Regions from separate parts of the Lysinibacillus sp. FSL M8-0134 genome, predicted to be linked through region 3. Evidence: riboswitches for the same ligand, from Rfam matches in the RefSeq annotation. Region 3 holds a riboswitch; each other region holds the start of a gene.
What was found. Region 3 has a riboswitch for cobalamin ahead of MKY49_RS13900 ((2Fe-2S) ferredoxin domain-containing protein). Riboswitches for the same ligand answer to the same signal wherever they lie in the genome.
Positions count from the first base shown of each region.

Region 1: it holds a riboswitch for cobalamin, as region 3 does, so the genes downstream of both, cobT (nicotinate-nucleotide--dimethylbenzimidazole phosphoribosyltransferase) here and MKY49_RS13900 ((2Fe-2S) ferredoxin domain-containing protein) in region 3, are expected to answer to the same signal.
Region 2: it holds a riboswitch for cobalamin, as region 3 does, so the genes downstream of both, MKY49_RS20790 (ATP:cob(I)alamin adenosyltransferase) here and MKY49_RS13900 ((2Fe-2S) ferredoxin domain-containing protein) in region 3, are expected to answer to the same signal.

Region 1 is NZ_JBBPAJ010000001.1:1,130,214-1,133,493, reverse strand. It holds gene MKY49_RS05490 (trimeric intracellular cation channel family protein) at 207-812, shown strand; gene cobT (nicotinate-nucleotide--dimethylbenzimidazole phosphoribosyltransferase) at 866-1,921, opposite strand; cobalamin riboswitch at 2,011-2,186, opposite strand; gene MKY49_RS05480 (DMT family transporter) at 2,228-3,082, opposite strand.
Region 2 is NZ_JBBPAJ010000002.1:197,095-200,374, forward strand. It holds gene MKY49_RS20780 (tyrosine-protein phosphatase) at 1-526, opposite strand, end outside; gene MKY49_RS20785 (ABC transporter substrate-binding protein) at 662-1,612, opposite strand; gene MKY49_RS20790 (ATP:cob(I)alamin adenosyltransferase) at 1,596-2,153, opposite strand; cobalamin riboswitch at 2,318-2,515, opposite strand; gene MKY49_RS20795 (hypothetical protein) at 2,609-3,163, opposite strand; gene ytvI (sporulation integral membrane protein YtvI) at 3,253-3,280, shown strand, end outside.
Region 3 is NZ_JBBPAJ010000001.1:2,712,457-2,715,736, reverse strand. It holds gene MKY49_RS13910 (energy-coupling factor ABC transporter substrate-binding protein) at 1-236, opposite strand, end outside; gene MKY49_RS13905 (energy-coupling factor ABC transporter permease) at 238-984, opposite strand; cobalamin riboswitch at 1,129-1,312, opposite strand; cobalamin riboswitch at 1,557-1,739, shown strand; gene MKY49_RS13900 ((2Fe-2S) ferredoxin domain-containing protein) at 1,886-2,257, shown strand; gene cobJ (precorrin-3B C(17)-methyltransferase) at 2,262-3,280, shown strand, end outside.

The sequences.
Region 1 (3,280 bases), 1.6 Mb from region 3:
TTTCATTATCATCTTAACAATTTGTATGTGTACCTGCAAAACTTGCCTATTGTTTCTAAGCGCATTTTACGCTAAGCTAATGTGCGGACTTGTTTCAAGAAGCGTGTTTAATGACTGAATTTGGCTCATAAATCCATAGATTTTGTTTCAAGAAAAGTCTTTTAACATAAAAAGAAGTTTATTTATTACTAGAAGGGGTGAAAGGAATGGCTTGGGAGGTTTTTAGTATTATCGGAACAATTGCCTTTGCTATTTCTGGGGCAATTATTGCCATGGAAGAAGAATACGATTTATTCGGTGTCTATATACTCGGAATTGTAACTGCTTTTGGCGGGGGGGCTATTCGAAATTTACTTATCGGACTACCTGTCACGACCTTATGGGGGCAGGATATGATGTTTCAAATTGCGTTAGCAGCGATTACTATATTTTTTATTTTCCCTCATCATTTGATTCAGCATTGGCATCGTTGGGGTAACTTCACAGATGCGATTGGCTTATCAGCATTTGCAATTCAAGGTGCGTTGTATGCCGTGAAACTAGATATGCCTATTAGTGCTGTGATAGTAGCTGCTGTCTTAACTGGTTCGGGTGGCGGCATTGTGCGTGATTTATTGGCTAGACGTAAACCATTAGTTCTACGAGATGAGGTGTATGGTGTTTGGGCTGCACTTGCAGGGCTAATTATTGGATTTGAAGTGTTTACAGGAGACATCTTCCTTTATATTTTATTCGCCATCATCACAGTGTTACGCATTCTTTCCTATATGATGAAATGGCGTTTGCCTTTACGTAAGCTAAATCGAGCATAATGAGTGGGGAATAAGCCCAAATAGTATTGGAACTATACAGGCTTATTCCTTTTTTATTTAGCTAATAGTTGCATCGCTTCCTCTAACGTCACCATATTGTTCATCATGGAGCAGGCTGCATCTAAAATGGGAAAAGCTAAGGCGGCACCAGAGCCTTCTCCTAAGCGCATGTTCATATGTAGCATTGGTTCAATGCCGAGTAACGCTGCGGCAATTTTAGCACCCGGTTCCTCTGAAGCATGGGAAGGGATAATATAATCTTTTACTTTCGGTTCAAGCTTATATGCGATAAGTGCGGCAATAGTTGAAATAAAACCATCAATCACAACCGGCTTACGATGGACAGCTGCCCCTAGTATGATACCAGCCATGGCCCCTATCTCTAAGCCCCCGACTTTAGCTAATACATCTAAACCGTCTTGAGGGTCTGGTTGATTGACCTCAATAGCTTTTTTAATAACCGCTGCTTTATGAGCAATGCCACCATTGCCTACACCTGCCCCAAACCCTGTTACTTCAATTGGATCACATCCAGTCAATACAGCTAAAATAGCAGCACTAGGTGTTGTATTACCAATGCCCATTTCACCTGTGCCAAGTACATTAGCCCCTTTTGCTATTTCCTCTGTCGCCACATGAATTCCTACTTCAATTGCTTGAATGGCTTCCTCTTTAGACATGGCAGGTCCTTTTGCCATATTGTCTGTACCGTACTTTATTTTATTGATGATGACACCTGCACCGTGTGGAATCTCTTCTTTCACCCCTACATCTACTGTGACAACCTTGGCATTGGTAATGTTTGCAATTGCACAAACGCCTGTACCACCTTGAGGGAAATTTAATGTTTGAAAGACCGTAACATCTTGTGGATTCGTGGTTACACCTTCTTCACAAACACCGTGATCAGCAGCACAGACAATAATGACCTTTTTATCAACGAGCGGATATAATTGTCCAGTTATCCCAGAAAGCTGCACAGCAATGGACTCTAGTTTTCCTAAACTACCAGGGGGCTTACAGAGAGCATCTATACGCTTTCTTGCTTGCTCCCTCGTTTTCATGTCAGCACCTTGGATGTTTTGTAACGTGTTTTGTAGTAATTGCATGATAATTTCTCCTTTCCTTTTAAGACAAAAAGAAAAAGCCTGTAGTTTATCGTCACAACAAATAAACTACAGACTTTTCCATCATCCATACCTTTTAAAGCAAATAGGCAGGTCTCCTGGCTCAAGTTCAACATTCCACAGCACCTTCCCAGCAACGCGCTAGTGGTATTTACTATAGAACTCCCTTATACAGTGGCGGGTCCGCTAAAGATTTTCACTTTATTCCCTATTCTCCCCTTTGGGCACCTAATGCTTTTATTAAATTACTTTAAATCTACGACAGCTTATTCTTCCTGTCAAACCCTTTTACACTTTTTCGATTTCACTTTGTAATGTGGAGCCTAATAGGAGAATGGCTCCTATTAGTTGTAGCAGCGTCATTTTTTCTCCAATAATCATCGTGGAGATCACTAATGATGTCAGTGGATCAATATAGCTAAGAATAGCTATACTTTGACCTTTTAGCTGTGACATGCCTAAAAAGAATAAATAAAACCCTATACCTGCATGGACAATGCCCAATACGATGAGTAATAGAATAGAAGCAAAATTTATTTGCATCACCTGAAAACCCGTCGTTCCTACAATATAGAGGCTGAGGAAAAATGCAGCTAAACAGAGTTGGATAATCGTATTATGTGGTTCCTTTAACCCGCGAATATTTTTATTTGTAAATGTTAGTAGGGTGTAAAAGCATGCCGCAATCAGACCATAGACAATACCAATTAAGTGTCCACTATTTTCTGCGTTCTGACTTTGCATTATCAAAAAAAGACCGATAAGTGCTACACCAACATAAACTATTTTTCTTGCAACTAGCTTTTCTTTTAAAATAATAGGCGATAAACAGATGACCAATACGGGTGCAAAATAATAACTTAGGGCAGCATTAGCAATGGTCGTTTCCTTATACGCCTGAAATAAAAATATCCAATTTCCACATAAAGCAACACTTGAAATTAATAACGGCCATTTATTCAGGACAATAGCGCTTCTTGCAAAGCTTTCCTTTTTATAAATAAAAATTAGTAGTAAAAAACAAGCACCAATGCCACTCATCCAAAAGGCAATCTCACTAGAAGCTAAAGGAATATACCTTGCAAAAACACCGACAGCACCAAAAATAACCATAGATAATACAAATGCTAATTTTCCGCTCATTAAAAATTCCTACTTTCTACGCATATAGTTTGAGCCTATACAGTAGAATCTAATAAGAATGAGCAATCAGTTATCGGATGCCTAAACAGTAGATTCTACTGTAAAGACATTGTTGGGGGTGCTATTGATCGAAACATACAAAATCCCTCCTTCATTTCATGTTATCATAACATATTTCTGAAAATTCAGGAGAGTTTG
Region 2 (3,280 bases), on a different contig from region 3:
AGTCTTCCATGATTGTTTCCTCTGGTACATCTAAAGCTAGTAAAATCAGGGCGCCTCCTATACCTGTTCTATCTTTTCCAACTGCACAATGGTGAACAAGACCTAAATTATCAGGATTTTGAATGGTTTTCATTAGCTCCTTAAATGAGGGATTATTAAAAGGCATTTGCGCATAAAAATTTCGGAACATTTCGGGGCTTACTACTTTATAAAAATCTTTACCACCAGCATTTGTGGGCATTTCAAAAGCATGATTACCCTTTGCTGGTATTTGAATATATCGAGCATGTGAGAACACGGGGTTAGGATTATGCTGTGCTTCCTTGTTGTCACGGTAATCAAAAATAGTTTTAATACCTAACATTTCAAATCGCTCTTTATCTGCTGATGTCATTTTAGCAAGTGCTGCAGAGCGGTAGAATAAACCCTTCTTTACAATACGTCCATCCCTTGTCTTATATCCCCCCATATCTCGGAAATTATAGACTGCCTCAAACGGAATAACCTGTGTATCTAACTGTTCCATTCACTACCCTCCCTAAATTATTAAGCATTCTTACCTTTATTCTATAGAACAAATTAAATTAATTCCAATTTTCACGCTAGGTAATAACTAACCATATAAAAATGGCTAGCCGTTAGATCAGCTAGCCTTGAATTGTTATTTAAATAACTCTGGATACACAGCTTTAGCTACTAATTCTACTGCTTCTCCAATACGTGGACCAGGACGATTAGAGATATCAGTATCAAGAGACTGTACAGCTTTATCTTGAATAGCTTTCACAGTATTCCAACCATCACGTGTCAAAATTTCCCCTATAGGATCTTCTGTATAGTTTACTGTTGTTAATATAACCTCTGGATTTTTCGCAATAACCTCTTCCTCAGACACTTGCGCCCAATTGTCTAAATCAGCAAAGACATTCTTAACATTGGCTGCATTTAATATTTCTTGCTGGAAAGTTCCAGCGCCTGCCGTATAAATATCTGGCTTAGGACTAATCTCTAAATAAACATTTTTCGGTGCTTTTACTTCTTTCACCTTTGTTTGTACTTCAGTAATTTTCGCTTTAATCTGTTCGTTTAATTCATTTCCTTTATCTTCAACACCCATTACAGCAGCTAGTTGTTCAATATCCCCATAAACATCATCAAATGATGTGGCAGATTCAATAACAAAAACTTTCAGTCCCGCATCTTCTAATGGTTTCAATGCATCCTTAGAGCCAATTGTGTAAGCAATGACCACATCTGGCTTTAAGGCTATAATGCGTTCACTATCGAAATTCTGAGAATCAGATACTCGTTCGATTTTTTGTGCTGCTTCTGGATATGTGTCATACTCTGTTGCTCCTACGATTTTCTCACCAACACCTAGTGCAAATAAAATCTCCGTATTACTTGGTTGTAAGGAAACAATAGTTTTTGGTACTTCTTTAAATTCTACTTCTACACCACGATCATCTGTTACTTTGTAGGTTGTTTGTTCAGTTTGTTGCGTATCCTGTGAAGCCTCTTTATTTTTTGTATCTTCTGAGGTACCACAACCTGCTAAAACTAATATTAGTACTAGCACTGATAGCCATTGGAAATTAAATACTTTCTTCATTCTTACTCTCCCTTTTCTTTTTCATTGGATAGGATTTACTAATAAACGGTATTTCAGCTATACCTGCTTGGTGATTCATATAGACTGCCATGACAAAGCATACATTTGCTAACAAGCCTAAGTAGTCGAAAAGGATAGCTGGTACCTCTCGTTCCTCTGAAACCTTATGTAATGTACGATATGATTTTTTGGCTTCACTGCGGCAAAGATGTAAAGCAGCAGCAGCCTCTGTGCCCTGAGGTAAAACAAAACTTTGTATTTCTTCCTTCACATGACGAACATAAAAGTCATAGCGTTCGCTTAACCAAGAAAGATCTTCTTCTGTTACTGCTAGCTTTCCTCGGACTGAACCATTGACATGGTAAGCCATAGGTAACATAAGCAGCAAATCATCTACGACAACTTGTACATCCTCCTTTTTTACTGCAGCTAATGCAACCCCTAGATGTGTTGTGAGACTATCTGTTCGAATCTCATAATCAACCGTTGAAGCCTTTTCACGCATAAACGGATAACAAGAATAACGTGCATCCTTTTTCACTTGATGTACCCCCTTCCCATTTTGATAAATTCTTACATGAACGATAGCATAAAAAAACGCCGCTCCTTTAAGCAAAGGAACGACGAAAATAACATAATGATTGCCAATTACTATGACATTACCTATGTAATTTGCCGTATATCCTCCTAGCTTCCGAAGAGTTGTTATACGTTCAAATAAAGGTCGGTCTCCTGGCTTGTACAGTTCATTAATGAATTTTAATGAGCTATAAAGAACCTTCCCATCTCCTTGGAGACAGTGGTATATCTTTATAATGGCTGTACTTACAGTTGCGGAAACAGCTTCGGTTTTTCACCGAATTCCCGATTGTGCTAGTTAGCACCTTTATTCTGCAAGAATATTTCATTTGTAAAGCAGTTTACCATATATTAATAGGAAAAAACAGTTGTACTCCAAATAGAAACTTTACATCTGTACAAAAAAACACCATCTCGCTACTTTGAACGGATGGCTGCCTTATATTTCTTTTTGTGTTTAACTTCGGGCTCTTCATCAATTAAGCGGTGTGCAATAGCTATTAATTTAGAGTCATTCGTTTCATCATAAAGCTTTTTAAAAGAAATAATAATATCATAGCGAATAAGAGAGGGATGCTTTTCATCCAAACAGGTTTGAAATCTCTTAGCTAGATACGAGACAACTAAGTCTCTTTGTACTTGACCTGCTAATCCAATTTTCCAAATAGCTTGTAACGCGTTCCTCGCCGTGGCAAATCGCTCATCATACGTCACAGCCCAAATTTTCAAAAAATCTTCCAATACCCTTTCTTCTGGATCACTTTTTGCGGCTAAGGCACATAAAATTTGTGCAGCACGTGCACGAGCATGTCCATCTTTGTATGTAAGTGCTTGTACAAGCTGTTCCCATACTGCATATGTCCAATCTACGGGCTCCTGCATAATTTTCATTAGTTCCTCGTAAGATTCATATTGAATATCGTGGTCACGCTCTGTTAGATTACTAAAAAGTTGCAAAATCTCTTTTTCCATAATTTATCCCTACCTTTATTGATTCAGAACGTAATAAAATTTGATTTATGGTACACTTAACTTAATTTTTTCGCAAAGAAGGTGAGTTTATGAATAAATTTAATGCTAGGAAATTGA
Region 3 (3,280 bases):
AAGTAGCCAATAAAACCAGCACCAATAGCGGCTTGTAGGACGAATAATAAGCTTTCGATTTCACCACTTGGCGGCTCCCATAAGCTGTCGAACCACGGTTCATATTCTGCATCGATTTCTCCAATAGCAGCTTCTGCTTCTCCATCAGCACCACCAAATTCTGCTCCTTTTTGGATGAACAGTGGGATGATGGCTAACAGCACTACAATCACTAATAGCAATACATTACGTTTCATTTTAATGTGCCTCCTTTGTAGAGAAAACACGTAAAGTTTTTAATTCGCTGACATTGTATTTTTTCAAGAAATTCATCACAATGACTGTTAAAATTCCTTCACTAACGGCTAACGGAATTTGAGTTAAGGCAAAAATTCCTGCGAACTTTGTAAAGGATGCCATAAAACCTCCAACCTCTGAAGGGAAGGCTAGTGCTAGTTGGACAGAAGTCACAATATATGTACCTAAGTCACCAAGCATAGCGGCAAAGAAAACGGCAAGTGAAAATGACAACCCTATTTGTTGAGCCCCTTTAAAAACAAAGTAAGCAATAAACGGACCGACAATAGCCATAGAAAAGGCATTGGCTCCTAAAGTAGTGATACCACCATGCGCTAATAGTAATGATTGGAATAATAACACAATCGTCCCAATGACACTCATTGCTAAAGGTCCAAATAAAACTGTTCCAAGTCCAACGCCAGTTGGGTGGGAGCAGCTCCCGGTAACAGAGGGGATCTTTAAGGCCGATAGCACAAAAGCAAATGCTCCTGAAAGCCCTAAGAGCATTTTTGTTTCAGGGTTTTCTTCCATTGTTTTTCGAATGGAACGCAATCCTAGAATAATAAAGGGAGTCGTGATGACCCACCAAAAAATGGCCCATTCAATGGGTAAAAAGCCTTCCATGATATGCATAGCAAAGGCCCGGTTTGGCACGATTAACAAGGCCAATAAAAAATAACTAAGTTTCCACCATGAAAATGTCAAAAGCTTTCCTCCTAACGATTAGTTTTTTAAGAATGTAGCGTGCGTAAAATAAAAAAGCACTTCTCCGCTGCTGGAAAAGTGCATAGCTAAAAAAAGCAAATCATTCTCATCTGCTAAGCCGCACACCTATCCTCGTAGGTTGAAACGATCACCTTTTTTTCGGCAGGTCTCCTGGCTCTAGTTCAACACTTTATAGGTCTTCCCATCATTGGACAGTGACATTATCTATAAAGCTCCCTATTACAGTGGCGGGACCGCGCCGGATTCAAACCGGCTTCCCTTTTAAGTAAAATGGCAAGCATTTTACACCGAAAAAACATAAAGTTGTGAGATTTCACGACAAAGTGTAACATAAATTTCCATAATTGTGCTAGATTTTTTTATATAAAAATTTTTAATTGCATATCCATATAGAAAATTTAGATAGAAGTAAGGAGTACTTAGTTTTTTAAAGAATAAGATTCGAGCAAAATTGATAAATTTGTCATAAATTTTTAAAGAAATATTGAAATTTTAAAATAATAAGATATGATAGAGACAGTTTTCTAAACAATTGAAGAAGATAATAAATTTCATATAAAACGTCAATAAGTGCTCGAATAGCTCGAGATAATAGGGAAATTGGTGAAAATCCAATACAGCCCCCGCTACTGTAATAGCTGATGAATTCGCAGGTACCACTGGTGAAAACTTGGGAAGGTGCGATAGTAAAATGAAGCTTAAGTCAGGAAACCTGCTTATTTGATTGTGCATGCAAACTTTTCGGAGGGAGAAGTTGAAGCGAGAGCGAGTACCTGTATTTTATTCTATTCGTTTTTATTTGGCTTCTACAAAACCTTTACTCTTCGTTAAGAGTGAGGGTTTTTTCTTTTTCCAGAAAGCAAATGAGGGGAGACAGAAGATGACAACATGGAATTTAGAGGGGATGAAAACACATCTCTTTATTTGCAATGGCAGTAGCTGCATGAGAAAGGATGCTGAGGAAATTACCTTAGCCATTCGAGATGAAATACAGCGACAAGCACTCGATCAGGAAATACATACGACAAGAACGCGCTGTAATGGACGATGCAAGGATGCTTGTGTAGTCATCGCCTATCCACAAGGAAATTGGTATCGAGTGCCATCAACAGAGCATGCAAGAATACTCGTACAAGATTTACATCATGAATCATTATACAACGAACATGTCTTTACACTTCGGGAAGGTACATTACAGCGTACAGCACAAACGACAGCCATTAAAGGGATCGAAAAGGTGAAAGAGGGGTAACAGCATGGCGCAAAAAGGGAAAATTTTCGTAGTGGGCTTTGGACCTGGAGATTTTAAGCATATTACGACACGAGCAGTAGAGGCTTTACAACAAAGTGATATGATCATAGGCTATAAAACCTATGTAGAGCTTATTCAAGATTTAGTCAGTGCAAAGTCTATTGTCAGTACCGGAATGACAGAAGAGGTATCACGTGCTCAAGAGGCTGTTCGTCAAGCAGAAGCAGGCAGCATCGTCTCCGTAATTTCGAGTGGGGATGCGGGCGTCTATGGTATGGCGGGATTAGTGTACGAAGTGTTAATCGAATTAGGCTGGACAGAAGCTACAGGCATTGAAGTAGAAATAGTTCCTGGTATTTCAGCAATCAATTCATGTGCTAGTTTACTAGGGGCTCCGATTATGCATGATGCTTGTACCATTAGTCTGAGTGATCACCTAACACCATGGAATTTAATTGCAAAGCGTGTCGAGGCTGCTGCAATGGCTGATTTTGTTATTGCTTTATACAATCCTAAAAGCGGTAGGAGAACAAGACAAATTGTAGAAGCACAACGAATTCTCTTAGAATATCGCTCGCCAGACACACCAGTAGGACTTGTAAAAAGTGCCTATAGAGAACGTCAGGAAGTGACGATGACAACATTAGCAGAAATGCTCGAACATGATATTGGTATGCTGACAACCGTGATTATCGGCAATTCATCGACATTTTTCTATGATAATAAAATGATTACGCCACGTGGCTACCAGCGTAAATATACACTTGGGGAAGAAAAACAGCCATTACGACCACATCAGCGTTTACGTGAAGAAAATGAGCCGTGGGCAATGAACCAAGAGACAGGGACTGCACGTGATGACTTTGCAGCAGACCCTAATGCTGGACGATTTAATAAACCCAGTGTAGCGGCTACGCCTCGGCCGAAAAAAACAGCGCTTGAAATGGCAACAGCGGCACTCGCCATGGTGAAAGGAACAAGTGCAATTAAGGTCACGCCGCCGAAGCTTGTGCAGCAAAAAAT